4 regions of the Paenibacillus sp. BC26 genome follow, and region 3 is predicted to be linked to each of the others. Evidence: riboswitches for the same ligand, from Rfam matches in the RefSeq annotation. Region 3 holds a riboswitch; each other region holds the start of a gene.
What was found. A riboswitch is a leader RNA that binds a small molecule or an ion and turns the genes downstream of it on or off. The one in region 3 is predicted to bind cyclic di-AMP.

Region 1 (7,426 bases), on a different contig from region 3:
TCCATATTCCTGGCGCAGCTTAAGGTTAATTTCAATCATCCCGCTGCTGCAGCCCGTTTGGCCACTTACGCATTTTAATGTAATGGATGATGACTCATTATCTGTTGGAGTGCTTTTCGGCACAATCTCCGAATCGATGACGACTTCACGATTACCGATAAACAGAGCGCTCTTATTCGAGGTGTTAGGTTTAATGCTGATGACTTCACGCAGAGGGTCATCGCCCGTCTCTATAGGATCTTCAGAAGAAATCTCCGGCAGCGTCAGCGTAATCGACTGGCTGAGGCTGGCATCGGATTGCGAAATCCGGCTCGGTCCAACCCGGTACAATTCGGTTATGATGGAGGACATGATCAGATCGCCTTCGTCTCGAAGGGAGTTCTCGACGCGAACCTTGTTGTATGTATTCATGCCAAACGTAATGGAAGAGTAAATGACACCCAGAACGACGGACAGTAAAGTCAGCGAGGCAATCAGCTCCACTAGCGTGTAGCCTCCTTCTGCATCCTTACCGGTCAGGCGCTTTCTCAAGCTGTTAACGAATCGATTCATCGGTTATGTATCCCTCCACTTCCGAACGCTCCCGTTTGCTCGGACCGTTATCGCTACTGTGAGGCTCTGCCTCTTCAACTTCAACCTTGATAGGAAGTAGATATTTATCAATTCTTCCGCCATCGGGAGATGCTGTTCTTGTATCGAGCGAGTCGTAGAGGTTCTCTTGGAAGCTGATCGTGACATGATAGAGGATATCGTTGATTTTGGGATTCAAAATATAGACGAGCGTCTGCGGATCCCCTACGAGATCCTTATAATTCGTACAAGAACCGCTGGCTTCGGCACAGCCGCTTGAACTAATTACATTACGATCCTCACCAATGCCAAGCGGTTGTCCAACCTTGAAAAATTTGGCCATCTCATCAAAATCCGATTGTTTCTGCATATAAAACAGTGTATTTCGTGCCAGATTAACCATTACGGTCTTATTCTGGTTGCCCTTGGCGTAGGAGAGCGCATGGACAAAAAATCCTGTCATCGCGAGTCCGGCGACGGAAAGGATAATGAGGCAGGTCAAGATTTCAACTAATGTAAAGCCACTCTCTCCAGATGGCTGCTGCTGCTCGGTTACTTTCATAAGCATCACAGTTCCCTTCGTTATTCGCACATTTGCAGTATCTATTCGACACAGAACGTCGCAATTCCTCCTAGTTCTAAAGTCTCAGCGCGATAAAAATAAACCGTTCCCACTTAAGCGTAAACTTAAGAGAAACAGCGTTTTATTGATAGGACTAATTACTTAGTCATCGAGCGGGCGGCGGCCAATCAGTCAACGAGCGGAGCTACCGAAATAGCCTCGTACATGGGGCGTCGCTGCAGATGAGTTTGGTAGAGTGTAATAGCATCCGCTGACCACTGGAGCGGGGTGCCGGAAGGAGCAGTCTGAACCTTGAAGCCGCCAAGCTGTGAAAGCTCGAAGGATTCCACGCCGGCGTAGTTCCGTGCAAGCGTGAGATGGGGGTTGTACGAGCGGCTCTCGGGCATAAGTCCCAGAGGCTTCAGCTTCTGAGCTACATTTTGTTGCAGCTTATGCAATTGCTCGACATCGCCATGGACGCCGGACCATAGGACGGAGGGGCGAATCGGGCGCCCGAAGACGCCGAGAGAGTCAACCCTCAGCTCGAAGGCGGGAACAGCAGCAGCAGCTTCGCGAAGTGCTGTTGATATCGCAGGAATAAGCGCGCTCGGCGTATCGCCCAGAAATTGCAGCGTAATGTGATAATCGTCCATATGTGCCCATTTGCGAAAGGGAAGCTCTGACTTGATGTCCTCGCACAGAATAGATAAAGACTGCTTTATGGTATCCGGAACGGAGACGGCGGCGAACAAGCGGACCGTTTCTGCCGAAGTGATGGCTGGCGTATTCATAGATTCCTATCCACCTCTCTAGTGCTAACGATCTTCGATGATATAGCCTTGCCCCAATTCGAGCTCCATAAACCCGGCCATGCGGCGCGTCTGATAGAGGATCGACTCGTTGCTGCCCGTAAGAATGTAATTGCGCCGATCGGACGCACTTTCGGCTGGCAACGCAAAAGCTTGCACAGACTGAAACACTTCCAGCAGCGTCGTATAGATGGCGTTGATATGAGCATCATTTTCACGTTTACCCATCAGATTGATGAGGATTGCGCCGTTCTCATCCAGCTTGGAAACCACAAGCTCGAAGAAGCCCTTTGAAGTCAAATGCCGCGGCGTTCCTTTATCGGAGAAGGCATCGAGCACGATAAAATCATACGTATGCTCATCCTCACATGAGAGCAGCTCGCGCCCATCGCCAACCACCACATTATCGTCGCTATAGCCAAAATATTGCCTGCTTAACGCCACGACCTGCTCGTCCAGCTCCGCAACCTTAAACCGCTTCCCCGGGCAATTCCCCGCGATCGTTCCGATACCATGTCCGATGATAAACACACGCTGAAACGCTGAATTGCTGCTGTCCATGAGGTGAATCATAGCCTGGGGATATTCAAACAAGATCCGCCCGGGTTGATCTAAATCCATAGCCCCTTGCATGGCATTGTTCGAGAACTGGAGGACACGGAATCGACCGCGCTCTCCGCCATACTCACTCGTATCGTAAACGGTAATTTCATGCTGTCCGCTGCTTTCCCGGTGCAAAATCTGCACGATGATTCAATCTCCTTCGCCTCAGTAAACCTACTAAGTCATTATGAAATCCAGCGTATCGCATCTCTGGGCCGGATTCAATGCCGAACGAAACTTTGGAAGCAATTCTAAGATAATCCATCCAAAATGAATGAGCCACCTAAATGTAAGCGCAACAATCAGCGCAATCCGCCCGAATTGGCAAAAATAGAACGATATTCCGCGTTTGCAGGAATGATCATATGGGAATAAGATTTGTCTCAACAACTGAAGAAACCTTTGACCAAACGCTGAATCCTCGAAAGGGGAGCGGGGGAACCAACCTGAAGCCGTCTCATGAATAGAGCGGCTTCTCGGGGTGAATCCACAAACAGGCGCTGCTTGTTCAGGTAGGGCACTCTCAAGCCCGAATCCGACAGCTAACCTCGTAAGCGTATGAGAGAGAACCCCCTTCAATCGAGCTTGCAACAGCTTGTTTCTTTACGCTGTGATGAGGCCCGGGAGTAGAGTTTCTCTGCTCCCGGGCCTCTTTGTGTTGTCTACCTTCTACTAACAATCAGGAGAGTGAGTATGGTGAAAGATTGCAAGATTAAAGCGATTGAGTTGTTTCAATTTGATGGGGAGCTCACCGATGAAAGGCTGCCCGGACATAGTGAAGACTGTATTTGCGGTTTGCTCGCCATTACCACGAATGACGGCGGAAGTGGATTCATTGAATTTCAGATGCACGGCTGTAACCTGAGGGGGGACATTGTGCAGTGGACGGCCATCTACCAGCGAATTAAGGGTCTGACACTTGAGGAGAGTTTGGAATATATCCACCGGAAGCAGGAAGCATGGGGAACGGAACGCACGCATTTGATGGAATCGGCATTAACGAGCCTGGCCGAGCAGCTGGATTACTCAGCGAAAGGCATATCCAACCCTAATTGCGCATTATGGAATCGCGCGTATTTATTCGACCATTCGCAGGCCTATGTATCCTTCTAAACGGCGATAACGGCAATTTTTATACTTTTTTTACACCCTAGCCCCGTTATCTTTACCCCGTTTTTACAGCAACCCGTATTAAGATTTCACTATACCGATGAGGGGGAAGCCAAGTATAGATTAATCCCTAATGGGGAAAATATTCTCAATTCACTGGTGCAGTTACAGGGAGGTAGTAAAGAGAAATGATGAATGATTTTGGAATGGTAGTATTGTTTGTTGCTGCATTTTCTATATTTTGGGGATTTCTTAAGTTTTGTGAGAAAGCCTAGGGAGGTAACGCTATGATTATCGTCGGTATTATTGCAGCTGTTCTAATTTTGTACCTTGGATTTGTATTAGTAAAACCTGAAAAATTCTAAATGGTAAGGGCGGAGGATTCATAACATGAGTATGGGATTCATACAGGTTGCCATAACGCTTATCATCATTGGCTTATTGGTTAAGCCGGTAGGCAGTTATTTAGTTAAAGTCTTTCAACGAGAAAAAACGGGGCTCGACCGTGTGTTCGGTCCCTTTGAACGCATGCTGTATCGGTTGATGGGCGTACGCGAAGATGAAGCAATGGGATGGAAACAGTATATAGCGGCCGTCCTGCTTACCAACTTCGTCATGATGATTCTACTGTATCTGGTCCTGCGGGTTCAAAGTTTCCTGCCGCTCAATCCGGATGGGATCGGCAATATGCCGGCAGCGCAGGCTTTTAATACAGCCGTATCGTTTATTACGAATACAAACTGGCAGTCGTACTCAGGTGAGAATGGACTCTCATACTTGTCTCAATTGCTTGCGATCACCTTTCCGATGTTCACGTCGGCGGCAACCGGCTTTGCAATAGCGATTGCGTTCATTCGCGGACTCATCGGTCGTCAGGATAATCTGGGTAACTTCTATGTGGATATCGTACGCGGAATTACGCGTGTATTCCTGCCGCTCAGCTTCTTGGTTGCATTGTTCTACGTATTCCAAGGCATTCCGCAAACGTTCCAAGGTGCAGTAGATGCGACCACGATTGAAGGGGCTCAGCAGACGATTACCAGAGGCCTTGTTGCAACACTGGAATCCATCAAAAATCTCGGTACGAACGGCGGAGGATGGTTCGGTACGAATGCGGCGCATCCGTTCGAGAATCCAACACCGCTTACGAATATGGTGCAAATCATTAGCATGATGCTGCTTCCTACAGCGCTTGTCTATGCTTTCGGTTTGATGATTAAGAACAAGAAGCAGGGCTGGGCCGTTTTTGGTGCGATGGGGCTCATCTTCTTGGTTATGCTGACTGTCGTATTTGTATCCGAGTATAGAGGCGTTCCGGCTCTTGATGCGGCCGGCCTTCACGGAAATATGGAGGGCAAGGAAGTAAGGTTCGGCATCTCTGAATCCGCCTTGTTTACGGCAGTGACGACAGCGGCAACAACAGGAGCCGTAAACAACATGCATGAATCGTTAACACCGATGGGCGGTTTTGTAGCGATCGCCGAAATGATGCTGAATAACGTATTCGGCGGTAAAGGCGTCGGGCTGCTCAATGGGTTATTGTATCTCATATTATCGGTATTTATTTGCGGTCTGATGGTTGGACGCACGCCGGAATTCCTCGGTAAGAAAATTGAAGGAAAAGAAGTGAAGCTTGCTGCAATTGCGCTGCTCATTCATCCTTTAATTATTCTGGCACCGACCGCGCTTGCTCTTGCAACGCCGGCGGCTACCGCGTCCATAGCGAACGCAGGTACGCACGGATTATCCGAAGTGCTTTATGCCTTTACGTCCGGCGCAGCGAACAATGGTTCCGCCTTTGGCGGTCTTACCGCGAATACCGATTTCTATAATGTAGGTATTGGTCTGGTTATGTTGTTTGGCCGCTATATTTCCATCATTGCCATGCTCGCGATTGCCGGCTCTCTTGCAATGAAACGCGTCGTACCGGTAACCACCGGAACGCTGCGCACGAATACGCCATTGTTCACGGGTATTCTGATCATGATCATTCTCGTGATCGGAGCGCTGACGTTCTTCCCTTCACTTGCACTGGGACCAATCGCTGAACATCTGGCCATGCCGCAATAAACTTAAGGAGAGATTACGATGGCTGCTGCACGCAGAAAAACGATAACGAAAGAAATTGCATCGCAGGCGATATTAGATGCCTTTAAAAAACTCAATCCGGCGGTCATGATCAAGAACCCGGTTATGTTTATCGTTGAAGTAGGTACGGTGATTACGCTGCTTCTATCCATCTCGCCTGATCTGTTTGGGGCTGAGAGCGTGGGTCGAGGGTATAATTTGGCGGTGTTTTTCGTCCTGCTCTTTACCGTGTTGTTCGGCAATTTCGCTGAAGCATTGGCGGAAGGTCGAGGCAAGGCGCAGGCGGATACCCTTCGGAAAACGAAATCCGAAACGATGGCGAAGCTTGTGCAGCGGGATGGCTCCTTCAAACAGGTTCCTTCTACGCAGCTGAAGAAAGGCGACATTGTCCGCGTGGAGGCAGGCGAGCTTATTCCCACCGACGGTGAGATTATCGAGGGTCTTGCATCCATCGATGAATCGGCGATCACGGGTGAATCTGCACCTGTGATCAAGGAAGCAGGCGGCGATTTCTCCTCGGTTACTGGGGGAACGCGAGTTGCTTCAGACTATATTGTTGTGAAAGTCATGACTGATCCGGGTGAATCCTTCCTGGATCGGATGATATCGCTCGTAGAAGGCGCTAAACGGCAAAAAACGCCGAATGAGCTTGCATTAACGACGCTGCTTGCTGTATTAACGATCATTTTCCTTATTGTAATCATCACCATGGTTCCGATGGCGAATTATCTGAATGTCAATCTGGATATCGCGACACTGATCGCCTTGCTTGTCTGTTTAATACCGACAACGATCGGCGCGTTGTTGTCCGCTATCGGGATTGCCGGTATGGACCGGGTTACGCAATATAATGTACTTGCGATGTCCGGTAAAGCAGTTGAAGCTGCCGGCGATATCGATACACTGATCTTGGATAAAACGGGCACGATCACGTACGGCAATCGGATGGCTGCGGAGTTCATACCTGTAAAAGGCGTCACCGCCAAGGAAATGACATTCGCTGCTTTGCAGGCTTCCGTGAAGGATGAAACGCCTGAAGGCCGTTCGATCGTGGAGCTTGCGGGTAAACTCGGCGAGTCTTGGTCAGAGCGCGAATACGGAAGTGCTGAAGTCGTTGAGTTTACGGCAGAAACAAGAATGTCCGGGCTCGATATGGCCGGCGGCGTTCAGATCCGCAAAGGTGCGGTCGATGCCATTAAGAAATTTGTTTCCGCCAATGGCGGCAGCATTCCGAGCGATTTGGAAGAAGCATCGAACCGGATTGCCAGAGCGGGAGGAACTCCACTCGCTGCGGCCGTAGGCAATCGTATTTACGGTGTCATTTACTTGAAGGATACCGTGAAGCCCGGACTGAAGGAACGTTTTGCCGAAATGCGGTCGATGGGAATCAAAACCATCATGTGTACGGGCGACAATCCGCTCACTGCGGCTACAATTGCCCTTGAAGCGGGAGTCGATGATTTCATCGCCGAAGCGAAGCCGGAGGATAAAATTGCCGCGATCAAGAAGGAACAGCAAGAAGGCAAGCTCGTTGCGATGACGGGCGACGGTACGAATGATGCTCCGGCGCTGGCTCAAGCCGACGTTGGTCTGGCTATGAATTCGGGAACGATGGCTGCGAAGGAAGCGGCCAATATGATCGATTTGGATTCCGATCCGACGAAGCTCTTGTCTGTGGTTTCCA
Region 2 (7,426 bases), on a different contig from region 3:
CAGTAGCGGCTGCTCCGATACGGTCAGCCGGCTGCCGTATCGTCGTCAAGAGGGGGCGCAGCAGCGAGGCGACCTGTTGATCGTCATAGCCGATAACGGATACTTCATCCGGAACGCGGATACCGGCCTCCATAAAGGCATTGATGACTCCGATGGCGATATAATCATCGCCGGCGAAGACGGCGCCCGGAAGCTGCCGCTCTTCAATCCACCGCCTAGCCGTTTGATAGCCGAACTCAGCCGAGTACTCACCGGAAACCAGCTCGAACGGCTGGAGGCCGGCTTCTTGGAGCGCTTCCATGAAGCCGTTGCGACGTTCACTGGTACTTCTGAACATTTCGCTGCCGCTGAGATGCGCAATGGATGTATGTCCAAGCCCAATCAGATGTTTGGCCGCGGTGTAACCGCCCTTGTAATTGTTCACTGTAATCGAGTAGGTATCGTTCTCCGGCTTCTGGTTATCGATAAGGACGTAAGGAATATTCCGTCGTTTCATTTCAATAATATAATGGTCTTCTTCAATCGGTGAGAGCAGAATGATGCCGTCCACGCGATCCTCTTGAATCAGGTAGTGACTCTCCTCCTGACTGATGCTCTTCGTCACGGCGACAGCGAGGAAGTAGCCCTGCTCAGCCAGAATGCCGTTAATCTCATTCACGATTTCATCGAAGAATGAATCCTGCATGGTGGTCATGATGAGACCGATGATGCCGGTCTTGCCTCGGGCGAGGCTGCGAGCTGCCGCACTTGGGCGGTAATCGAGCTCCTTCATCACCTCAAGCACCTTCTGTCTGTTCTTCTCACGCACAGATCCTGCGCCGTTAAGCACGCGGGATACCGTGACAACCGAGAGGCCCGACTTCTTGGCGACATCGAAAATACTTACCTTCATGCGCATGCATTCTCCTTCGGCGAGAAAAGTTAAAGCGGTTATACTTTTATCCAAAAAAATATAGGATCAAAACCCAATATAAACTATTTTATTCGGATCAAAAGTTAAAGTGCTTTAACTTTCGTTTCTTTTCTTATTGTAGAGGAGACACATTGATTTTTCAAGCTTAATTTCCGCTTCGTTCTTGTACAAGCCTTCGCAAAAAGCATATAATAAATCCAAAATTAGCCTCGGGGAGTGTTTGACGTGAGTGTCAGCTACAAGAACTGTCAAAGCTGCGGCATGCCTATAGCTAAAGGCGATAAAAACGGCACGGAAGCCGGCGGAGCGAAGAGCTTCAAGTATTGCATCCACTGTTACGCAGATGGCAAATTCACTTTGCCTGATCTAACGGCAGAAGGCATGAAGGCACATGTGAAGGGCAAGCTCGCCGACATGGGTTTTCCGAAGTTTACGACAGGGTTCTTCACGCGCGGCATTCATAAGCTGGAGCGCTGGAAGAGCTGACGAGCGCAAGCGGCTGTGGCAGAGGAAGAGACGGACCTCGGGTCTTGTCTCTTTTTTGTTGGATTCACGACTGTTTTTGCAACTGATTCGTATGAAGTGGTATGGTGTAAAGAAGCACTAGTAGGAGGAAGAACATGGCGAACGATTTGAGAAAAAATAAACATATTGCCAATATATCGCTGGGTGTCATGGCGACGGGTTTCGCAGCTACGCTGCCTTTCGGCGGCGCGGGGCTCAGCTTGCTGCATGTCGGCTTCGAGGCCGGCGTCATCGGGGGGCTCGCGGATTGGTTTGCGGTGACGGCGCTGTTTCGCCATCCGCTGCGCATTCCGATTCCGCATACGGCTCTGTTACCTCGCAATCGCAAGAAAATGTCGGATGGCATCGTGCGCGTGCTGGAAGATCGGCTGCTGGCCAAAGAGAGCATGATCGAGAAGCTGCAGCAGATCGAGCTTGCGAAGCAGCTGCTGCCGGCCCTTCGGCAGGCGGCTCATTCGGCTGTACACAGCGAGCGCCTACCGCATCTGCTCGAGGGAGCGCTGCGCGCGATCGAGCTGGAGAAGCTCGTCCCTGTTCTCTCGGGGGAAATTCGCTCCGCGGTGGAGCGAATCGATCTGGAAGCAGCGCTACGCGGCTTCCTGCGAAACGCGGTGGAGAATGGCGTAGACGAGCGCTTGCTTGATCTGCTGCTGGAGCGCGCGGAAGAGTGGGCGAGCACGGAAGGGATGCGCCGCGAGCTGGGCAATGCGGCGATGCAGCTCGTGAAAGGGCTCAATCTGGGCGGACTGATGCAATTTGCGGTCAACGCGTTCATCGGTTATCTGGATGAGGATCGACTGGGTACGATGCTGCAATCCTTTATTTTGACGAAGATCCATGAGCTCAAGGTACAAGGCACCGACCGGCGCGCCGTTATAATGAAGCATCTGCATCAAGGGCTGGAGATGTTGATCTCGCGGTTGGCCGAAACCGGACAGCTCGATGCGCTGCGCGACGAGCTGCTCGCTTCCTTTGATCTGGATGGCGAGATGACGCGGTTGTTCGAATCTCTGCGCGAGAAAGGCATCGCATTCCTTCACTCGGAGGATTTTGCAGCCAAGGTCTGGCCGATGCTGGAGAGCCTGCTCGATCGCTTGGAGGAGAACCAAGGTTTGGTCCAGGATGCCGAGCAATGGCTGAAAGGGCAAATCGCCGGACTCATTGAACGCAATCACACGAAGATCGGCTCGTTCGTGAAGGAGAATCTCGATCGACTCGACAATGATCAGCTCGTGGAGTTAATTGAAGACAAAGTGGGGCAGGACTTGCAATGGATTCGGGTCAATGGCGCCGTTTGCGGCTTCCTGATCGGGCTGCTGCTGCGGTTAATTGAAATGGGCTTCGGTTATAACTAGCGGGAAGCAGCGGGCAGTCCGTTCTATTTCGCCTTATTTGCGAGAAACGGCAAATTAGTGAGGTAGAGGGAGACTGCTTGCGATCGACTCCATTGTAAGCGTTATATTCGCGCCAGTTGGCTGGAAATGAGAACGAAACCGTTTGCGGCATTCCTTTACAAAAGACATGCGCAGGCGTAACATACGATTCATGCTTAATCTTCTGCTATAGCGCTGAATTTCTGAACAGAAATCGGGGGAACCACTCATCTGGGGTGAATCTTGAAGAACAGACCGTTTGGTCGATGCTTTAAGTAGGGCGACTCTCACGCCCGAATCCGTCAGCTAACCTCGAAAGCGTATAAGAGAGGCAACGATTGTTCGTGCAATAGACACTTTGATGATAACTTGTGCCTAGAAGCCGCGAGAGGCGTTCCTCTGTGTTAAAGAGGCAATTCCCTGCAGGCTTCTTTTTTGTGCTGTTTATTAGGTAAGGATGGACACAAAGAAGAATAAGTTTGCGAAGATTATGTAAGTTTAAAGATGTAGAAAGGAAGGCGAAGTTGTCATGGCTGGTTACCGCCGCAAAACCCCTGAAGAAATGCTCTTATCCATCTCCAAAATTCATCGCGGCCGTCTTAAAATTTATGTTGGTGCTGTGAGCGGCTCAGGTAAAACCTATCATATGCTGCGTGAAGGGCAAGCGCTTAAGCAGCAAGGCATTGAGGTTGTCATCTGCGCAGTATCGACGATGCGCCGGCCTGAAACGGTGGAGCAGCTTGCTGATTTGGAACGGATCCCGAGCATTCATTGGTATAAGGGGGACGTGGAGAAGAAGGATCTTAATTTGGATGCCATTCTGGAACGGAATCCGGAGGTGCTGCTCGTTGACGGACTCGCGCACGAGAATCGTCCGGAAGCGAAATTTCCGACGCGTCTGGAGGACATCCAGTTTCTTCTGAGTCACGGTATCAGTATCATTACAACCGTGAATGTATACGAACTCGAAGGGGTAACCGAGCTTGCGCAGAAATTGACAGGCATCACAGCGGAATGTACGGTGTCAGCGGATCTGCTTGAATTGGCGGACGAGGTGCGGTTAATCGATGCTTCGCCGGAAACGATTCTGTCACGCCTGAATGAAGGGCGTCTAAACAATATTAAAGATCCCGGGCTGCTCAAGCGCGGGAACCTTGGCAAGCTCAGAGAGATTGCCCTGCGGCTGATGGCCGAGGGCGTGAACGAGTCTCTGGAGAAATACCGCGAGGAGCAGGGCTTCATCGGGCCGTCCGGCGCTACGGAACGCATCTTGGTAGCGGCCCAGTATCACTGGAACGGTTCCATCTATATCCGGCGCGGGCAGCAAATTGCGAAGCGTCTTAGCGGCGACCTGGAGGTTGTCGTCTTCCTGGATTCGAGCCAGGAGCCTACGAAGGAAAGAGAAGATTTCAAACGTTCCATTCTGAAGCTGACCGAGAAGGTGGATGCCGGCTTTAGAGAGATTTTGGTCAATAATAGAAGACAAATCCCGCGCGCGCTCATTAAATACGCGATGCTGATTAATGCGACCCGCATCGTTATGGGGCATTCCAAGCAGACGCGCGCACAGGAGATTGCCCAGGGCTCTATCGCGGGCAGCGTGCTGAAACAGATGCGCAACATTGACGTTTTCTTCATGGCGGACAGAGCCGAGCATGAGGGAGAGCGGGTATTGCCAACGAAACGGGCGACGCCGAAGATGACCGCCGAGCCGTACCGGAGGCTGAGTGCGCAAGAGGTAGAGAAGAAGATCGAGCGGATTCGCCGCGGTAAATTCAAGGTTTATGTCGGCGCGGCGCCGGGAGCGGGCAAGTCTTATATGATGCTTCGCGAGGGCAACGATTTGCTTCGCAAAGAAATCGATGTGGTGGTTGGCCTTATGGAGACGCATGACCGTGCGGAAACGCAGGATCAGGCCGGCCGTCTTGAAGTGGTGCCTCGTCTGACCATTGACGGCGATGGCCAGGTTTACTCGGAGATGGACGTGGACGCGATTATTGCGCGCAATCCCGAAGTTGTGCTCATCGATGAGCTGGCCCACACCAATGCGCCGAGCTGCCGGAACAAGCGGCGGTACGAGGACGTGCAGGAGATTTTGAATGCCGGCATATCGGTCATTGCGACAATGAACGTCCACCATCTGGAAAGCCTGAAGGATGCGGTGGAGCAGATTACGGGGACGGCCGTGAAGGAGACGGTTCCGGACATGATGCTGCGCCTCGCCGATGAGGTTGAGTTGATCGATGTGGCGCCTGACACACTGCAGCAGCGGATGCGGGAAGGTCATATCTATAAAATGTGCGACGTTGAGGACGCGCTCTGCGGCTTCTTCAAGACAGGTAATCTGATTGCGCTGCGCGAGCTTGCTCTGCGGGAGATCGCTGACGACGTCGATGAACGTCTGGAATCGTGGGAACGCAACGGCTCGCTGCGCGGCCCGTGGCGCCGTCATGAATCCATCTTCGTTGCGGTAACGGTGAACAAGAAAGCGGAGCGGCTCATTCGCCGCGGCTTCCGGATTGCGCATCGGCTCAAAGCGGATTGGCATGTTCATTACGTGCAAACGGATGCGGTGCCGGGCGAAGAGGAGCGGATTGAAGAGCTTCAGGAGCTGACGGCGCGCCTAGGCGGAACGTTCGAGGTCGAGCGCAACGTCTCGCGTAATGATGTCCCTGCCGCTTTGCTGGCAAAGGCGAATGTGCTGAAAAGCACGCAAATGGTACTCGGTCAGTCCGGTCAGGGCTTCTGGAGCAAGCTGCGCAATAAATGCGTGGTCGACACCATTTTGCGTGAAGGAAGGCACATGGATGTGCTTGTTGTAGCGGATTTTAATCCAAACATCGAAATCGGAGAAGAATAGATTCAGGGGTTTGGGTAAACATTTATTCATGACCGTGGATATCCATTTAATATGGTAATATGTGAGATTACCTAACAATTTAAAAATTTAAATTGAAACCACCCTCTTTTCTTGATAGAATCTTTAGTGTATTAAAGATAACTGGTAGGGGGAAGCAGAATGAAAAAGTGGTATATTATAGCTATTCTTACATTAGTGACAGCAGTAATTCTCTCTGGTTGTGGCGCGAAGACCAACAATAACACAAACACAGGCAGCGAAGCAGGCAACAGCAGTGAAGATACAACGTACAAATTTGCAACAGATGCAGCTTATGCTCCAATGGAATATATGGACAAAGACAAAATCACGGGCTTCGATATCGAGTTCCTTGAGGCTGTTATGGCTGAAGCCGGCGTGAAGTATGAAGTGGACAACACGGGCTGGGACGGCATGCTGGAAGGCGTGAAGCAAGGCACGGAATATCACGCGGGTGTCTCCAGTATTTCGATTACCGATGACCGCAAACAAACGTACGACTACTCGATGCCGTATTTTGAATCCATCAACGTGATCATGGTGAAGGAAGGCAGCGACATTAAGAGCGCCCTTGACCTGAAAGACAAGAAAGTTGCGGTTCAAAGCGGTACGACAGCGGATACGCTTATGACGAAGATCATGGGTAACAGCAACACGGATTTGAAGAAGTTCGACAGCAATGCAGTAGCTTTGCTTGAGCTTGATCAAGGCGGCGCAGATGCGGTTGTTGCCGATATCGCGATCGTTCGTGATTACATCAAGAATAACCCGGACAAGAAATACGTTGAAATTTCGGATACAACAAACTTTACGCCGGAGTATTACGGCATTCTGTATCCGAAAGGCAGCGATTTGAAAGCGAAGCTGGATCCGGCGATCAAAACGATCATCGAAAACGGCAAATATGCAGAAGTGTATAAAAAATGGTTCGGCGAAGAGCCGAATACGGCTAATCTGCTAAACGCGAAGTAATAGGGACGCGAAGGGCATGCGTTATTGGCGCATGTCCTTTGTTCTTGTCAGCAGTAAAGGTAATCGTATTCGCTGTAGCTTAGGCTAATCATCGGTGTAGAGAAGACGAAAGGGCGAATTAGGATGGATTTTAGATTTGATATTATTTGGGATTACGCGCCGCTTCTATTGAAGGGGACGATGTACACAATCTTAATTTCTTTATCGGGTATTCTGCTTGGTTCAATTCTGGGTTTGATCGTTAGCTTCGGCAAAATGTCGAGTCGCTGGTTCTTGCGGTGGCCGATGCAGTCTTACATCAACTTTTTCCGCGGAACTCCGTTGCTCGTGCAGATTTATATCGTGCACTTCGGTCTTATTCCGCTCGTTTACGGTAAAACGAATGCGATTATCGCCGCGATTACCGCCTTATCCTTGAACGCAGCAGCCTACACGGCTGAAATATACAGGGCTGGTATTCAGTCCATCGACAAAGGTCAGACAGAAGCGGCCAAGTCGCTTGGGATGACCCATGCGCAAACGATGCGTTTCATCGTGCTTCCGCAGGCGATCAAACGAATGATTCCGGCTTTCGGCAATGAATTTATCGTCCTCGTGAAGGACTCCTCACTGGTTGCGCTTATTACGGCGCCTGAGATTATGTATTGGAGCAACGTCATGAAAGGGCAGTACATCCGTGTATGGGAGCCGTACCTGACTGCCGCATTCATCTACTTCATTCTTACTTACTCATTAAGCAAGCTGCTCAATGCATTGGAAAGGAAA
Region 3 (7,426 bases):
ATCTGGAACTGGGAGCGATGAAACAGAAAATTAAGTCGCTCTTGGAAGAAAACAACCGGCTTAGCATAGAAAATCAGCAGTTGCGCAAAGTATTAAAGCGGGAAACGGCCAGTCAAACACCGAAGCCGGTACCGGCCGCTGCGGTGGAAGATGATTCTCATGCCATGCCAAACGATGAACCGGCGCTGGCAAGCGACGCGATTGGCGTTGGGCAAGGGTATGACAATTTGGCGAGATTGTATCATGAAGGTTTTCATATTTGTAATTTGTATTATGGACATTTGCGAACGGAAGGCGATTGTTTGTTCTGCCTTTCGTTTCTCAATAAGGAATAAAAGACAAGACCCTTCCATAGGGTCTTGTTTGCATATTCAAGCGGTTCGAATTTGGCAGACGTAAGGAGCAATGAAGGATGAATAAAGAAGTAATACTGGAGCCGAATGAAAGGCTGGATGATTTACTAACGCATCAGCTGCATATTATCCAGAGCCGGGAAGTGTTCAGCTTCTCCATGGATGCTGTCTTGTTGGCTCGTTTCGCGGCAGTGCCGCCACGCGGTAAAATCTTGGATCTGTGCACGGGCAATGGCGTGATCCCACTGCTCTTAACGACAAGGACAAAAGCCCAGATTGATGCCGTTGAAATACAACCTCGGCTTGCTGATATGGCAAGGCGGAGTGTGAAGGCAAATGGGCTGGAGGATCGCATTCATATTTATGAAGGGGATCTGCGTGACTTCTATAAACAGAGCGGCCATGGAAATTACGATACCATTACGGTAAATCCCCCTTATATGCCGGCGGGTACCGGTGACCAGAACGAGAATGAGCATTTTGCTGCGGCCAGACATGAGCGTAATGGGACGCTGGATGACATCGTGGCAGCCTGTGCGCGACTCGTACGAACGGGTGGTCGGGTTGCAATGGTGCACCGCCCCAACCGGTTAGTGGAAATATTGGAAACGTTCCGCAAATGGAAACTTGAACCGAAACGAATTCGATTCGTGCATCCGCATGCCGGTGCTGAAGCGAATATGGTACTTATCGAAGCGGCCAGAGATGGCAAACCGGATGTGAAGCTTCTGCCGCCTATGATCGTATATAATGAACAGCGACAATATAATGAAGAGTTAATGCGGATCTATTACGGAGATCAAGCGCCGGAAGCGGGAACGAGGGATTCAGACAAATGATCGTACAGCGAAGTTTTAATGCAGCAGATACGGGTAGTGATAGCGGAGCCGGAACATTGTATTTGGTTGGAACGCCTATTGGCAACCTAGAGGACATGACTTTCCGGGCGATTCGAATTCTAAAAGAAGTCGATATGATCGCAGCGGAGGATACGCGTCAAACACGCAAGCTGCTGAATCATTTTGAAATTTCGACCAGGATTGTCAGTTATCATGAGCATAACAAGGAGGCGAGCGGCCCTGAGCTTGTCCGGTTACTGGCAAGCGGACAATCCATTGCGCTGGTAAGCGATGCAGGACTGCCGGCTATATCCGACCCAGGCGCAGATCTTGTGGCTGCCGCCGCCGAAAATGGAATTGCAGTCGTACCGATACCGGGAGCCAATGCAGCGTTGTCGGCACTAATCATCTCCGGTCTGCCGACGGAGAAGTTTCTGTTTACGGGTTTCCCTCCGCGGGAACGCAAGTCGCTTACCGCTTGGCTTCAGCATCTACATAGGCAAGACGCAACATTGATATGTTACGAATCGCCGCATCGGATTATCAAGACACTTGCGGTGATGCTGGAGCAGCTGGGCGATCGGAAGATGGCGATGGTGCGTGAATTAACGAAACGACATGAGGAAGCTGCCCGAGGGACAATTTCGGAATGCATGGCTTGGTTGGAAGAGAACCCGCCGCTTGGCGAGTATTGCTTGGTTATTGCAGGGGTGAGCAAAGAAGAAGCCGCTCAATTACAGCAGGATGATCCGGTATGGTGGAGCGGGCTGGAGCTGGAGGAGCATGTAAGCCGATACGAAGAGCAAGGCGAGGATCGGAAGGAAGCCATCAAACGAACAGCACTTGATCGAGGGTTACAAAAACGGGATGTATATAATGAAGTAATGAAGAAATAGCAGCATGTAGGAAGAAAAAAAAAGACCTTCCTGACCATTATGGCTCAGGAAGGCATCAAGGAGTATAAAAAGGTTAGAATTAACAGGTTTGATAAATGTATTATAACCTATAAAACTAGATTTGTCTCTTATTTTGTAACAGGAGTCGGCATTTCCGTTAAACAAACGTTACAAACGATTTTGCCTTTGAAATAAGCGACATTCTCTGCGTTGCCGCAGAAGATACAAGCCGGCTCATATTTCTTCAGCATGATGCGCTCGCCATCTACATAGATCTCAAGAGCATCCTTCTCACCGATTCCGAGCGTACGGCGCAATTCAATCGGAATTACTACACGTCCCAGCTCATCTACTTTACGCACAATTCCTGTAGATTTCATCATATCTATTATTCCCCTTCACAATGGATTAACTCGTCATCATTCGACAAAATTCTATCATATAATGCCTTAATAATACCAACGTTTCCCATAATAGTCAACCTGGTTTTAGCGGTAATTGTGACCAGTTATCCCCGATTACCGTTGTAAATAGGCATTTGTTCTACATATATATAGTACTGCAAACGCAGTGCGGTTGGAAATGATATTGCGACATTATTCGACATTAGTTCGACAATTGTGTCGAATGATTGAACTTTAAGGAGCGTGATTCGACATGAGTGCTGCTCATCGAGAGGATAAACTCGCGGAAGAGAAAGTATTTAAGGACCCTGTACATAAGTACATTTACGTCCAGGATCAACTGATCTGGCAGCTCATTAATACGCGGGAGTTTCAAAGGCTCCGTCGAATACGCCAGCTCGGCACATCCTATTTGACCTTTCATGGAGCAGAACACAGTCGGTTCTCACATTCCCTTGGCGTTTACGAAATTACTCGCAAAATCATATCCCAGTTTGAGCGCGGCGGTTATACCGACTGGCCTAAGGAAGAGAAGCTCGTTGCGCTATGCGCGGCTTTGCTCCATGACATTGGACATGGGCCTTTCTCCCATTCCATCGAAGATGTGTTCGACAGCCACCATGAAGAATGGACCTGCCGCATTTTGCTTGGGAATACGGAAATTAATGCAGTCTTGCGTGAATTTGATCCGAGCTATCCGGAGCGCATTGCCGCCGTTATTTGCAAAACCTATCATCAGCCTATTGTAGTTAGTCTGGTCTCCAGTCAAATGGATGCCGACCGCATGGATTATTTGCTTAGAGATGCGTATTTTACGGGGGTGAATTACGGTACCTTCGATCTGGAGCGGATATTGCGAGTGCTGCGGCCTCATCAAGGCAGGATCGTGGTAAAGGAAAGCGGCATGCACGCGGTTGAGGATTATCTCATGTCTCGCTATCAGATGTACTGGCAGGTTTATTTTCACCCGGTCACGAGAAGCTCGGAAATTATATTGAGGCAAATCTTTCGAAGGGCAAAGGAGCTCTTCGGAAGTGATTACCACTTTCAAACCCTCATGAAGCCGATACAGATGCTGCTTGAGGGCACAATGGACATTGAAGGGTATTTGAATTTAGATGAAGCTCTTGTTCAAACAGCTTTCGCGCAATGGGCCCATGAACCTGATTCCGTGTTATCGGATCTATGCCGCCGGTTTCTCAATCGCAAGCTGTACAAATATGTGACGATGGATCATCCCGATGAGAAGCTGTGGCAAGAAATTCGTGAACAGCTGCAAGAAATCGGCCTTCATCCGGACTATCACCTGGAAATTGACTTTCCTTACGACATGCCCTACGATGTTTATCGTCCCGGTTCAACATCTGCTGCGGGCAAGGAGGAAAAACCTCCGATTCTGCTGCTGAGCAGTGATGAACGATTGTCGGAAATTTCAAGCCGCTCGGATATCATCCGATCTATAACGGGTATCCATCAAGGTAAGTACCACCTCTATTACCCGGAGGAACCGCTGCGCGAATCAGCCCACAGGCTGCCTGCGAAACTCCGCGAATTATTTGCTTTAATGTAGAAAGGGGTTCTTAAAGCACCATGTTAATCGACACGCATACGCATTTAGACTCGCATAAATTCGACGAAGACCGAGCAGAAGTTATCGAAAGAGCGCAGGCTGCCGGCGTACATAAGCTCATCAATATCGGTTTCAACCGTGAAACAATTCCAACCACGATGGCGCTTGCCGAGCAGTATTCCTTTATTTACGCCGCCGTTGGCTGGCATCCGGTTGACAGCATTGATATGCGTCCCGAAGATCTAGACTGGATTGCATCCCTGTGTGATCATCCAAAGGTCGTGGCGATCGGCGAAATTGGTCTTGATTACCACTGGGACACCTCCCCTAAGGATGTTCAGCAGCGTGTATTCCGCGAACAAATCCAATTAGCCAAGCAGAAACGGATGCCAATCGTCATTCATAACCGCGATGCTCACGAGGATGTCGTTCGATTGCTCCGAGAAGAGGATGCCAAGGACGTTGGCGGCGTCATGCACTGCTTCTCCGGCAGCTGGGAAACGGCGAAACAATGTCTCGATATGAACTTCTATATTTCGTTCGGTGGACCGCTTACATTCACCAATGCAAGGGTGCCAAAGGAAGTGCTTTCACAAGTGCCTCTGGACCGAATTTTGATCGAAACGGATGCTCCTTATTTGGCTCCTCATCCCCATCGCGGGAAACGAAATGAGTCTTCATTCGTCCGTCTTGTAGCAAACACAATCTCGGAGATAACGGGTAAAAGTGTAGAGGAAGTCGGCAAAATAACCACGGAAAATGCAATGAAATGTTTTGGAATCTGATGAAAACGGGTTTGAAAGCAAGGATTTGGGACTATTCTCGTGATAAAACTGATTTTGATTGAAGAAATTGCTTACTTTTCGCCTATTTTTCCTTGAAATTCGTTAAAATCGTCATTAATCAGTTCTTTACAATGTGGCGCGGTAGACGGTATGATTCATTTCAGAGCAACAAAACTTGTATTCCTTTTCCAATAAAACGCTTAATCTCCGGAGTTCGGAGAGCGGGGGAACCAATTGTTGAAACTGTTTGTATCAAGAAGAAACAGCTCGTTCGTTTCTTCCCCTTAAAAACGTGTTCGTCGACTAAAGGGCGACACGGTTTGGTACAAAGGCAGACAGTGATAGACATGAAATTCTTCTTGGGGTGAATTTTGCGACCGGCGCAGCTATTGTTATATCGTGCCATTAGCGAATAGGGCGACTCTCACGCCCGAATCCGACAGCTAACCTCGTAAGCGTCAATAAGAGAGATCAACCTCGTGAATGCAACTCCATGCTACCATTGTCTAATGGGAAGCCACGAAACAGATCCTCTGTCGTCGGGCTTCTTTTTGTTTGAAAGAAGCATAAACTGACGACAAAAGCTGTATTATGGAAGTGGTCCGGGGCTGAATTTGGAAAGAAAATCTCTATAGTCGCGTCTATGTAATCATGCGTAACAAAGGCGGCGGGGCTATGTAAGGAGGACCGAAGAAATGGGAGCACTCCAGCTTAAGGACACCCATGGGAAACGATCATCCAGCATGTCTTTCGCATTGCGATGGAAGCATGAGAACATGCGTTTAATTGTACTAAGCGCCATGATCTCAATCGCTATGACTTTCATGTTTCTGGTGTTGTTGTACGGAACGGCTGACAAGCGCGTGTCCGTAGTAGTGAATGGACGAGAAACCATTGTCTCTACGAAGCAATGGGTCCTTCAACGCCTACTGGATGAACAAGCTATTGCAATTGGCACTTATGATAAAGTGTCGATGCCGCTGGATGGCGGTATTAAAGACGGTGACCGTATCGTTATTAATCAAGCGGTGCCTCTTATTGTAAAAGCTGACGGCAAAGCAAGAACGTTGTACACGACAGAAAGAACCGTACAGGCGGCGATCGATCAGGCTCATATATCGATACGCAGTCAAGATAAGGTAGTACCTTCGTTATCTTCGTCACTTAAACCGAATATGATTATTTCAATTACTCGGATTGATACGAAGATCTCGGAGAGTACCCACCCCGTTCCTTTCTCCATTGTGAAGAAGGATGATCCCAAGCTAGCGCAAGGGAAAGAACAGCTTGTCCAAACGGGTAAACAAGGCACTGTCGTTAAACGTTATGAAAAGACTTTCGAAGACGGTGTCCTAGTCTCGCAGACACTGGTCGAGAAGCTGACCAAGTCACCTTCTGTCGATCAGATTGTTTCGATCGGGACGAAGAAGCCTGAACCGAAGGTAACGATGCTGCGGGCGAATTCGCCGAGCGTCTCGACCATGACGAAACGGGGCGTTACTTTCAGTGCAAAGAAAGTAATAAAGAACGTAACTCTTACGGCTTATTCAGCCGGCTTAGCTTCGACGGGTAAAGGCAAGAACCATCCACAGTACGGCATAACCGCATCGGGAGCACGTGTTCAGGAAGGCCGTACCATTGCGGTCGACCCGAAAGTTATTCCGATCGGCTGGTGGGTGTATATCGAAGGAATCGGTTTCCGCCGAGCTGAGGATACGGGCAGCGCAGTCAAAGGCAACAAGATTGATGTTTATTTTGACAGCGAGTCGTATGCCGATAAATTTGGGCGGAAGCGGGGCTATACTGTATACGTGCTGGGTCCGAAGAAACCGGAAGCACTGTAGACGTATTTCCGCGGGTTGAACATGCGTATCGTATTTCGCGCGTAAATATGCCATCATAAGAAGAGGCGATGCCTCTTCTTTTTGCATGTTGTACGGAAGGGAAGGAATGGAGTCCCATGATTAAAGAAATCATTGTAGTAGAAGGTAAAGACGATACGGTTGCCATCAAGCGTGCCGTAGAGGCGGAAACCATCGAGACCGGCGGTTCGGCGATTGGCGAAGCGGTTATCCGCCGCGTCATGCTGGCTCAGGAGCGCAGAGGCGTTATTATTTTCACCGACCCTGATCATGCAGGCGAGCGAATCCGCAAAATCGTGGCGCAGCGTGTACCAGGCTGCAAGCATGCTTTTCTCCCTCAGGAGGAGGCGCTCTACAAGGGAGATATCGGTGTCGAGAACGCATCGCCGGAAGCGATCAAGCGAGCACTCGCTAATTTGCGTACCGAAGCGACGTCAGACACTGCAGGCCTTGCCGAGGTCACGATGGATGATTTAATGCAAGCAGGCTTGCTCGTACATCCGCAAGCTTCGGACAGACGGCTGAAGATGGGCAATTTGCTCGGCATCGGTTATGCGAATGGTAAGCAGTTCTATAAACGCTGTTCGATGTTTCGAATCACGCGTGAGGAATTTATGCGGGCTCTAACCACGATGGAGCAGGCGAGCGAAGGGGATCAGTGATGACAGAGGGAATTAAAGCGGGTGTCGATGTTGCTTCACCGAAGCGGACGAAAGA
Region 4 (7,426 bases), on a different contig from region 3:
CGACATCTACCTTACAAGCGTTTCTCCTTCTTTCGACATAATCACCCCGATGTAGACGAATATAGACAAAAAGTACTGTGGTGCTATAATATAACTATTCCATATAAAGGAGAGCTTCCCGATGCAATGGTTCCATTCTTTATCTATCCGAAATAAGCTCCTTGTCGGCTGCTACACGATTGTAGCTACATTTTCCATCGCGCTGTTGCTTGGCCTTGCACTTACTGGCGGAAGTCTCATACTGGGATTAGTCATCATTGTACTTGCCGCAGCTGCCACATTCCCACTTGTCAGGGTTATTGAGACAGCGCTTACATCATCGATCGATGAAATGACCTCCATCGCATTCGGTATCGCGAAGGGCGATTTCACGCAGAAGGTGGATGTATCCTCGTCCGCTTCGCTCGGCGAACTTGGCCATTCCTTCAACAGCATGGTAGACAAGCTTCGCGACATTCTGAAAGAAACCTCGACCATTTCTAGAATCGTCAATGATACAAGCCGCAGCATTTTTGATAAGAATATCGATTTGAAGAAAGTGATGGAGCAAGTAGCCGCATCTGCCGGCGAGCTTGCCACCGGAGCGAATCAAATTTCCGAGGATGTCGGCGATATGGCGGACTCCATCCGCGAAATCGAGGACAAAGTATCCTCTTACGCGCACTCCACGAAAGTAATGAACGAACGCTCCGAACAGACGCTAAGTTTGGTTGAGCGCGGACGGCAAGCGGTTGAGAGCCAATCGACAGGGATGTCCCGCAACGTTGAAGCAACCTCTCAGGTATCCGAAGCTATTGAAGAGCTGGCGCGCAAAGCAGCCGGCATCTCCGCTATTACCCGCACCATCTCGGACCTGGCTGAGCAAACGAACCTGCTGTCGCTGAATGCTTCCATCGAGGCGGCGCGCGCCGGTGAGCATGGCCGCGGATTCGCAGTCGTTGCACAGGAAGTGCGCAAGCTTGCAGAGGAATCCACTTCCTCGACGAAGGAAGTATTCAACCTTGTTCGCAGCATCGACACCGGCGTAAAACAAGCCATCCAGAACATTAAAGTCAACGAAGAGGTTGTTCAGCTCCAAATGAAAATGCTTCAGGACTCTGAAGTGATCTTCTCAGAACTGGTTACAAGCGTTGAGTTTATTACCGAGCAGATTGCTCAGTTCTCCGGCGAAAGCGATCAAATGATGGAGAGCGCCCGTAAAATTTCAAGCGCCATCCAAAGCATCTCTGCCATTACGCAGCAATCCGCGGCAGGCACTGAGGAAGTATCGGCTTCGATGAACGATCAAATCGGCTCCGTGCAGGCCGTAGTTACGGAAACCGAGAAAATGCAGCAGACGGTTATGCAGCTGCAGCGTACGATGTCGATCTTCAAAATCTAATTCACTACATATGAAACCTAAAGAAGACCTCCCGCTCCAGCCATCTCTGGTTGAATCGGGAGGTCTTCTGTCGTAGCGGCAGATGATAATTTAGGATAGCCCTTGCGAGTAATCAAATCCGACCGCTTGCAGGAAAGCTCTTGCGAGCACCGCATGACCGGCTTGACTCGGATGAACGCGATCCCATGCAATCGTTGCCGGGTAGATATGCTCCATGACCCGGTTGAATGCAGCCTGCGTATCCACAAACAACGCATCATGCTTAGCTGCTATTTCTCGAACGATCGCGCCGTAACGATCCATCTGAGCTCTCATGGCATCGTTTGGATTCGGTTCAAGGTAGAACGGCGTCATCAATACGAGCCCTTTGAGCTTCGGTCTTGTTTGTATTACGAGTTCTTCTAAAGTCGCCGCATACTCTTCCGGGTACACATGCGACTCTATAATCAGAGGGGTATCGAATTGACGCCACACGTCATTGGTACCGATCATAATCGACAGCCAATCCGGCTTCTGGTCGAGCACATCCGTCTGCCAGCGCGCCTTCAAATCAAGCACTGTATTTCCGCTCGTCCCAACGTTGACAACGCGAATGCCGCGTTCCGGATAGGCTGCAGTCAGCAACGCATCCACTAGGCCTGCATACCCTTTGCCGATTGCATCGAACAGCCCTTCTCCTACAGGCCGCGCTCGGCCGCAATCTGTGATGGAATCCCCAATCATGACAAGCTTATCCTTCACCTCTAACAACATGAACGTACCCTCCCTATTCCGCTAAGAAAAACTGCATAATTTTATCATTCAAGCCCGGCAATCCTTCATGGCCGAAATCCGGAAAAATTTCAAGCCGCTTCTTCGAGCCGATCTTGTTATAGGCCGCAAACTGTGTGGATGGCGGGCAGATCGTATCCATTAAACCTACGCCCATCAATACTTCACCTTGAATTCGGTCAGCCAAATGCTGAATGTCTATGTAACCCAGCTTCGTGAAAATCTCATCCTCACGCTCATGCTGCGGATCGAAATGGCGGAAGTACGTACGCAGCTCATGGTAGGCGTCCTTGGCCAGGTCCATTTCCCATACGCGTCTGTAGTCGCTGAGGAATGGGAATACAGGCGCAAGCTTCGCTATTCTCGGCTCAAGCGCCGCACAGGCAATCGTCAAGGCGCCGCCTTGCGAGCCGCCCATGGCGTAGACTCGGCTCGGATCAACTTCCGGCATATGCAGCGCAATGCCTGCCAGCTGAGCCGTGTCGAGGAAGATATGGCGGAACAACAGCTGATCCGGCTCGTCATCAAGACCGCGGATGATGTGACCGTGATGGGTATTGCCTTTAACGCTGCCGGTGTCTTCGGACTTGCCGCCTTGACCGCGGCAATCCATTGCGAACACGGAATAGCCGAGGGATACATAAGCGAGACGCTCCGTCCAATCGCCGGAATGTCCGGTATAACCGTGAAATTGAACAACCGCGGGATGTGGCGCTGCCGCGTTCCGAGGACGCGCATATTGTGCATGAACACGCGCACCTTTGACGCCGGTGAAATAGAGATCGAAGCATTCCGCCTGCGGCGTTTGGAAAGCACTGGGAATAAGCTCGACTGCAGCATCTGTCTGGCGCATTTCCGTTAATGCGCGATCCCAGTATGCATCGAAATCAGCAGGTTTCGGATTGATTCCTGTATACGTTTTCAATTCATGAAGCGGCATATCAATGGCTGGCATGTTCTATCCCCTTTTCAACTTATTCCCTTACATGTTACGTGTTTGAGACTAACCGTGTAAAGAGGGATCTTTCATGCATGATCAAAGGATGGCAGGGCAAAATGAGATCGACCGAGTACGGCATGCTGCACAAGTACATTATCGCACGGAGCGGAGGGACTGGGAACATGTTCGGGATGCCTGTAACAAAGCGGGTGTTAGTGCTGCTGCTTGCCTGGACCGCATTATTAAGCTCCTCGTCGCATGCTGACGATGCCGGCTCCTCGCCTGCCGACTTGCCGCGAGTCGGCAGCGTCAGCGAAAGCGAGCCACAGCAAACAGCTGAACATCATGGAAACGCGATCGGGATCGGCGCCGGTGGTGTCGGTACCAAACACGCCGAACCTTCTTTCAACAGCGAACAGAAACGCAAGAAGAAACGCAGTGCCATGTCATGGGTAAAGCTGCAGCAGCAGTTTCCCGGTTCGTTCGTCGTCTGGGGCCCGCGAGGGTCGCGCAGAGTGGCGCTGACCTTCGATGATGTGCCTGATCCGCGCTATACGCCTCAGGTGCTGGAGATTCTTGCTCGCTATAAAGTAAGAGCCACTTTCTTCGTCGTCGGCAACCGTGCAGCCAAGCACCCCGCTCTTGTACGGCGCATGCGTAAGGAAGGCCATATTATCGGCAATCATTCGTATGATCATGCGGTGTTCTCGCGCATTTCCCGCTATGCTTTCGAGCAGCAAATTTGGCAAACCGATTGGATTCTGCGTCCTCTTGCCGGATACAGTCCGAAATTTATTCGACCACCCTACGGCGAGATTACCCCTCAGCAAGTGGATTGGCTGCGGCGCAGAGGTTACATCGTGGTTAATTGGGATGTAGATTCCGTCGACTGGAAGAGTCTCGACAGCAACAGCATTCTCATCAATATCAAAAGAACGCTGCAGCCCGGATCGATTATTTTGCAGCATGCCGGCGGCGGCGAAGGACAGGATTTATCAGGGACGGTCGCTGCGCTGCCAAGGCTTATCCGGATGCTCCACAGCAAAGGGTATCAGATCGTCACGCTGCCCGAGCTGCTAAATAAACCAGAAGCTCGCGGTACGCGGACGAGGTAAAAAAACGGCAGCCCCACTGGGCTGCCGTTTGCATCGCAATATGCTATTCCAGAACAAATACTTTCACGTATTGGAAGCCAAACATCTTGGCTTGCTCTTGCGATTGCGGTACGAAAATATCGATACGGTCGCCTTTGATGGCACCGCCCATGTCTGCTGCTATGGCCATCATGCCGCCAACCGGTAGTCCGCCATGGTCATAACCCGTTACATAGACCTTGCTGCCCAGCGGGATGACGTTCGGGTCAACTGCAATTGTTCCCAGCTTAAGCGGGTTACCGAAGTAGTCCACTGCGCCCCACGAGCCATTCTCCGAAGCAGCGGCTGTATAAGCACTTGCTTTAGCTTGAACAACTTCCGAATAGTTATAATTGCTGTTGCCGATTGTGATGATTTCTTCTTTCTTGTCCAAGGAGGTCATTTTCATCGACTTCCCTACTGCTGCTTTAGACGCAGCTTTTACAGCTTTCGGTGCCGCTTTCGCTTTCATTTTTGCTTTTGAAGCTGCCTTAGGTGCTGCCTTTGCTTTTGGTGCTGCTTTAGGTGCAGCTTTCGCTTTCGCGGCCTTCTCTTTCGGCGCCGCCTTAGCGGTTTCCGCCGTCTTCACAACTTTCGAAGCAGGAATCACGATGGTAAGCCCTGCATAAATGTTGTTCGGATCAATCATCGGATTAGCTTTCAGCATTTGCTGAAGGGAAATGCCAAACTGCTTGGAAAGCTCCCAGAACGTGTCGCCGTCTTTCGCGCTGTAGGTCGATGCTGCGCTTGCCGAGTGTGTAAGAACAGCAAAGCTCAGCGCCGCAATAATCGCGCTTTTCTTCCATACCTGTTTCATCAAGTTGTATTGCCTCCTTTTGATTTACGGATGTCATCCACGTCCAACAGGTGTGGATTTATTCCGTCATCGCGATGAAGGACACACAGCTTAACAGCGTGTCATAATCTTCCTTATCGCATGCGGCCTGCGAGGTTAGTTGTCGGATTCGGATTGAGGAGTTCAACCCTACGCTTCGTGAAATAAGCGATTCACCCCAGCGCCAATTGCGCGTTCAGCACTGCATTCCGATCAAGCGGAATGTCAGGCCGGAGGGCAGTTATGCCACTCCCTAAAAGATCCCCCGTACGTTACGTTTCGGCTCGCGTAATAGAATACCATATCCGGATTAGTGAATCCTACCGGTAAATACAGGAACAGCACTCGGAATTACCATGATTTATACATTTCGCGGAAGAAAGATGCTGACCGTGGTCCCTTTCCGAGGGGTGCTCGTAATATCCATTCGTCCATGGTGGCCTTCGATAATTCGATAGCAAATCATAAGACCAAGCCCCGTTCCGCTGTCTTTCGTAGTAAAGAACGGACCGCCCAGCTTAGGCAGCTGGTCATGCGGGATGCCGATCCCTTGGTCGATGATTTCGACGATCAGCTCGCTCTGCTGATGCAGCTTCATGTCAATCGTAATGACGCCTCCACTCGGCATGGCCTCGATCGCATTCTTAAGCACATTGACGAATACCTGCTTCAGCTGGTTCTCGTCGCAGAGCAGCTCCGCTGAAGTGGCATCCGCACGCGAGACGATCTGTACGTCGCGGAGAATCGCCTGCGTCTCAAGCAGCGTCAGTACGCTTTGAATGATTTTGACCAAGTCATGCTTACGGAACTGATTGGCCTGCGGCTTGGCAAGCGCCATAAATTCCTGCACGATCGAATTGATGCGGTCCAGTTCGACGAGCATAATATCGAAATATTCATGATACTGGTCGATCTTCGTCTTCAGAAACTTCGAGAAGCCGATCAGCGACGTAAGCGGATTGCGGATTTCGTGTGCGATGCCTGCGGCCATTTGACCGGCGACAGACAGCTTCTCCGACTGAATCAGCGCTTCCTCTTCCTTCTTCCGCTCACGCATATCACGGAATACGCTTTGCACGACCGTGCCTTTATTCAAGTAATTGCGAATGCGTGTACTGGATACCTCGACGTCGATGATTTCCCCGCCTTCCGCAATCAGCTTGCATTCCAGAAACTCGTTGGGCTCATCCGTCTGCATAATTGCCTTCACACGATCTGCGGATCGCTCCCTGTAATCGGGGTGTATGTAACGGAAGCTCATATGACCCGTGGAGAAGTCGCTTTCCGAAATATTCAACAGTTTAAGACCTGCCTGATTGGCGAACAGAATATCGTTCCCGTCATGTACAAAAATCGGCTCCGGCAAATATTTGATCAATCGTTGGTAATTGTGCATATCAGACCTGGCATCGACATCGTCCATTCCGTCCACACCATGATTCCCTTTACCCAGCTTCCTCTTCACATTCAAAGCAAGCGACTTGTTATAATATACGGCTTTCCGCCTCATGTCTCATACCCTCCGGGTGATGAAGTGTTCATAAGGATTTCGCCTCTAATTCTGACAAACCCTGCACAGTGAGAAAGTTTTAATGTTCCTTCATCCCGCGAATCAGCGTTTGAATGCCTTGCTTGAAAATCGGCATTGTGCGCTTAAGCAGCCCCTCTGTCGGCTCTGAATGGTTGCTGTAAGTGCCGATAAAGCCTTGCAGGTAATAAAACAAGATTCGGCCGTTGTTTAAGGCTGCCTCTTGTGTCAGTCCCTCTGACCCCTCAGTGACCGCACTATGTAACACCTTCATAATGTGGGCGAACAGTCTGTTGCGGATGACGTTGACTTCAAGCTCCGGCTGAGGATCATCGACGCGTACCGAAGCGGACATAAACAGGACTGTCTGCAGACTGCCGCTCGTCAGGCTGAAGAGAACATATTCGCTGCATACGGCGAGCAATTTATCCAAGGCGGCCGTGTCCGGTTTCGTAATTTCGTCCAGCAGCTTCTGTTCGAGCGTGAGCAGCGACGGAATCGCAATCTGCTGAAGCAGCTCTTCTTTATTTTTGAAATATAAATAAATGGCGGTATGCGAGCAGCCTGCTGCTTTGGCAATTTCGCGCATCGTTACTGCAGAATACCCCTTCTCCGCAAACAAAGCTGCTGCTGCCGCACGAATCGCGGCTTTCATCTCTTCCGTTAATTGCTGCCTTCTTGTGGTCATAGGAGGGACACCTCATGTTTGTTTAGTTTGGTAACCGTTGGTCACAGAATAACCGATGGTTATTGCAACGTCAACGTTAACGCAAAAAAGAGCGGCCGATGGTCGGCCGCTCTTAGCTATTCATATTGGATTAGGACGTAAATTCTTGTA

Region 1: it holds a riboswitch for cyclic di-AMP, as region 3 does, so the genes downstream of both, BM412_RS31620 (hypothetical protein) here and BM412_RS30720 (3D domain-containing protein) in region 3, are expected to answer to the same signal.
Region 2: it holds a riboswitch for cyclic di-AMP, as region 3 does, so the genes downstream of both, BM412_RS25260 (histidine kinase) here and BM412_RS30720 (3D domain-containing protein) in region 3, are expected to answer to the same signal.
Region 4: it holds a riboswitch for cyclic di-AMP, as region 3 does, so the genes downstream of both, BM412_RS17695 (3D domain-containing protein) here and BM412_RS30720 (3D domain-containing protein) in region 3, are expected to answer to the same signal.

The regions. Positions count from the first base shown of each region.
Region 1 is NZ_FPAD01000011.1:30,742-38,167, reverse strand. Features, by position in the region: gene BM412_RS31640 (PulJ/GspJ family protein) at 1-552, opposite strand, end outside; gene BM412_RS31635 (prepilin-type N-terminal cleavage/methylation domain-containing protein) at 536-1,132, opposite strand; gene thpR (RNA 2',3'-cyclic phosphodiesterase) at 1,321-1,923, opposite strand; gene BM412_RS31625 (spermidine synthase) at 1,948-2,688, opposite strand; cyclic di-AMP (ydaO/yuaA leader) riboswitch at 2,946-3,116, shown strand; gene BM412_RS31620 (hypothetical protein) at 3,241-3,657, shown strand; gene BM412_RS32965 (potassium-transporting ATPase subunit F) at 3,942-4,019, shown strand; gene kdpA (potassium-transporting ATPase subunit KdpA) at 4,051-5,724, shown strand; gene kdpB (potassium-transporting ATPase subunit KdpB) at 5,743-7,426, shown strand, end outside.
Region 2 is NZ_FPAD01000004.1:382,779-390,204, reverse strand. Features, by position in the region: gene BM412_RS25275 (LacI family DNA-binding transcriptional regulator) at 1-892, opposite strand, end outside; gene BM412_RS25270 (zinc ribbon domain-containing protein) at 1,139-1,399, shown strand; gene BM412_RS25265 (DUF445 domain-containing protein) at 1,534-2,793, shown strand; cyclic di-AMP (ydaO/yuaA leader) riboswitch at 2,995-3,147, shown strand; gene BM412_RS25260 (histidine kinase) at 3,341-5,671, shown strand; gene BM412_RS25255 (basic amino acid ABC transporter substrate-binding protein) at 5,831-6,661, shown strand; gene BM412_RS25250 (amino acid ABC transporter permease) at 6,785-7,426, shown strand, end outside.
Region 3 is NZ_FPAD01000008.1:61,667-69,092, reverse strand. Features, by position in the region: gene BM412_RS30750 (initiation-control protein YabA) at 1-335, shown strand, start outside; gene BM412_RS30745 (tRNA1(Val) (adenine(37)-N6)-methyltransferase) at 413-1,192, shown strand; gene rsmI (16S rRNA (cytidine(1402)-2'-O)-methyltransferase) at 1,189-2,088, shown strand; gene BM412_RS30735 (AbrB/MazE/SpoVT family DNA-binding domain-containing protein) at 2,217-2,471, opposite strand; gene BM412_RS30730 (HD domain-containing protein) at 2,746-4,062, shown strand; gene BM412_RS30725 (TatD family hydrolase) at 4,083-4,847, shown strand; cyclic di-AMP (ydaO/yuaA leader) riboswitch at 5,035-5,320, shown strand; gene BM412_RS30720 (3D domain-containing protein) at 5,543-6,691, shown strand; gene rnmV (ribonuclease M5) at 6,808-7,371, shown strand; gene rsmA (16S rRNA (adenine(1518)-N(6)/adenine(1519)-N(6))-dimethyltransferase RsmA) at 7,371-7,426, shown strand, end outside.
Region 4 is NZ_FPAD01000002.1:279,720-287,145, forward strand. Features, by position in the region: gene BM412_RS17675 (methyl-accepting chemotaxis protein) at 122-1,381, shown strand; gene BM412_RS17680 (SGNH/GDSL hydrolase family protein) at 1,472-2,134, opposite strand; gene BM412_RS17685 (alpha/beta fold hydrolase) at 2,148-3,107, opposite strand; gene BM412_RS17690 (polysaccharide deacetylase family protein) at 3,185-4,207, shown strand; gene BM412_RS17695 (3D domain-containing protein) at 4,251-5,042, opposite strand; cyclic di-AMP (ydaO/yuaA leader) riboswitch at 5,151-5,355, opposite strand; gene BM412_RS17700 (ATP-binding protein) at 5,422-6,570, opposite strand; gene BM412_RS17705 (TetR/AcrR family transcriptional regulator) at 6,650-7,276, opposite strand; gene BM412_RS17710 (CAP domain-containing protein) at 7,407-7,426, opposite strand, start outside.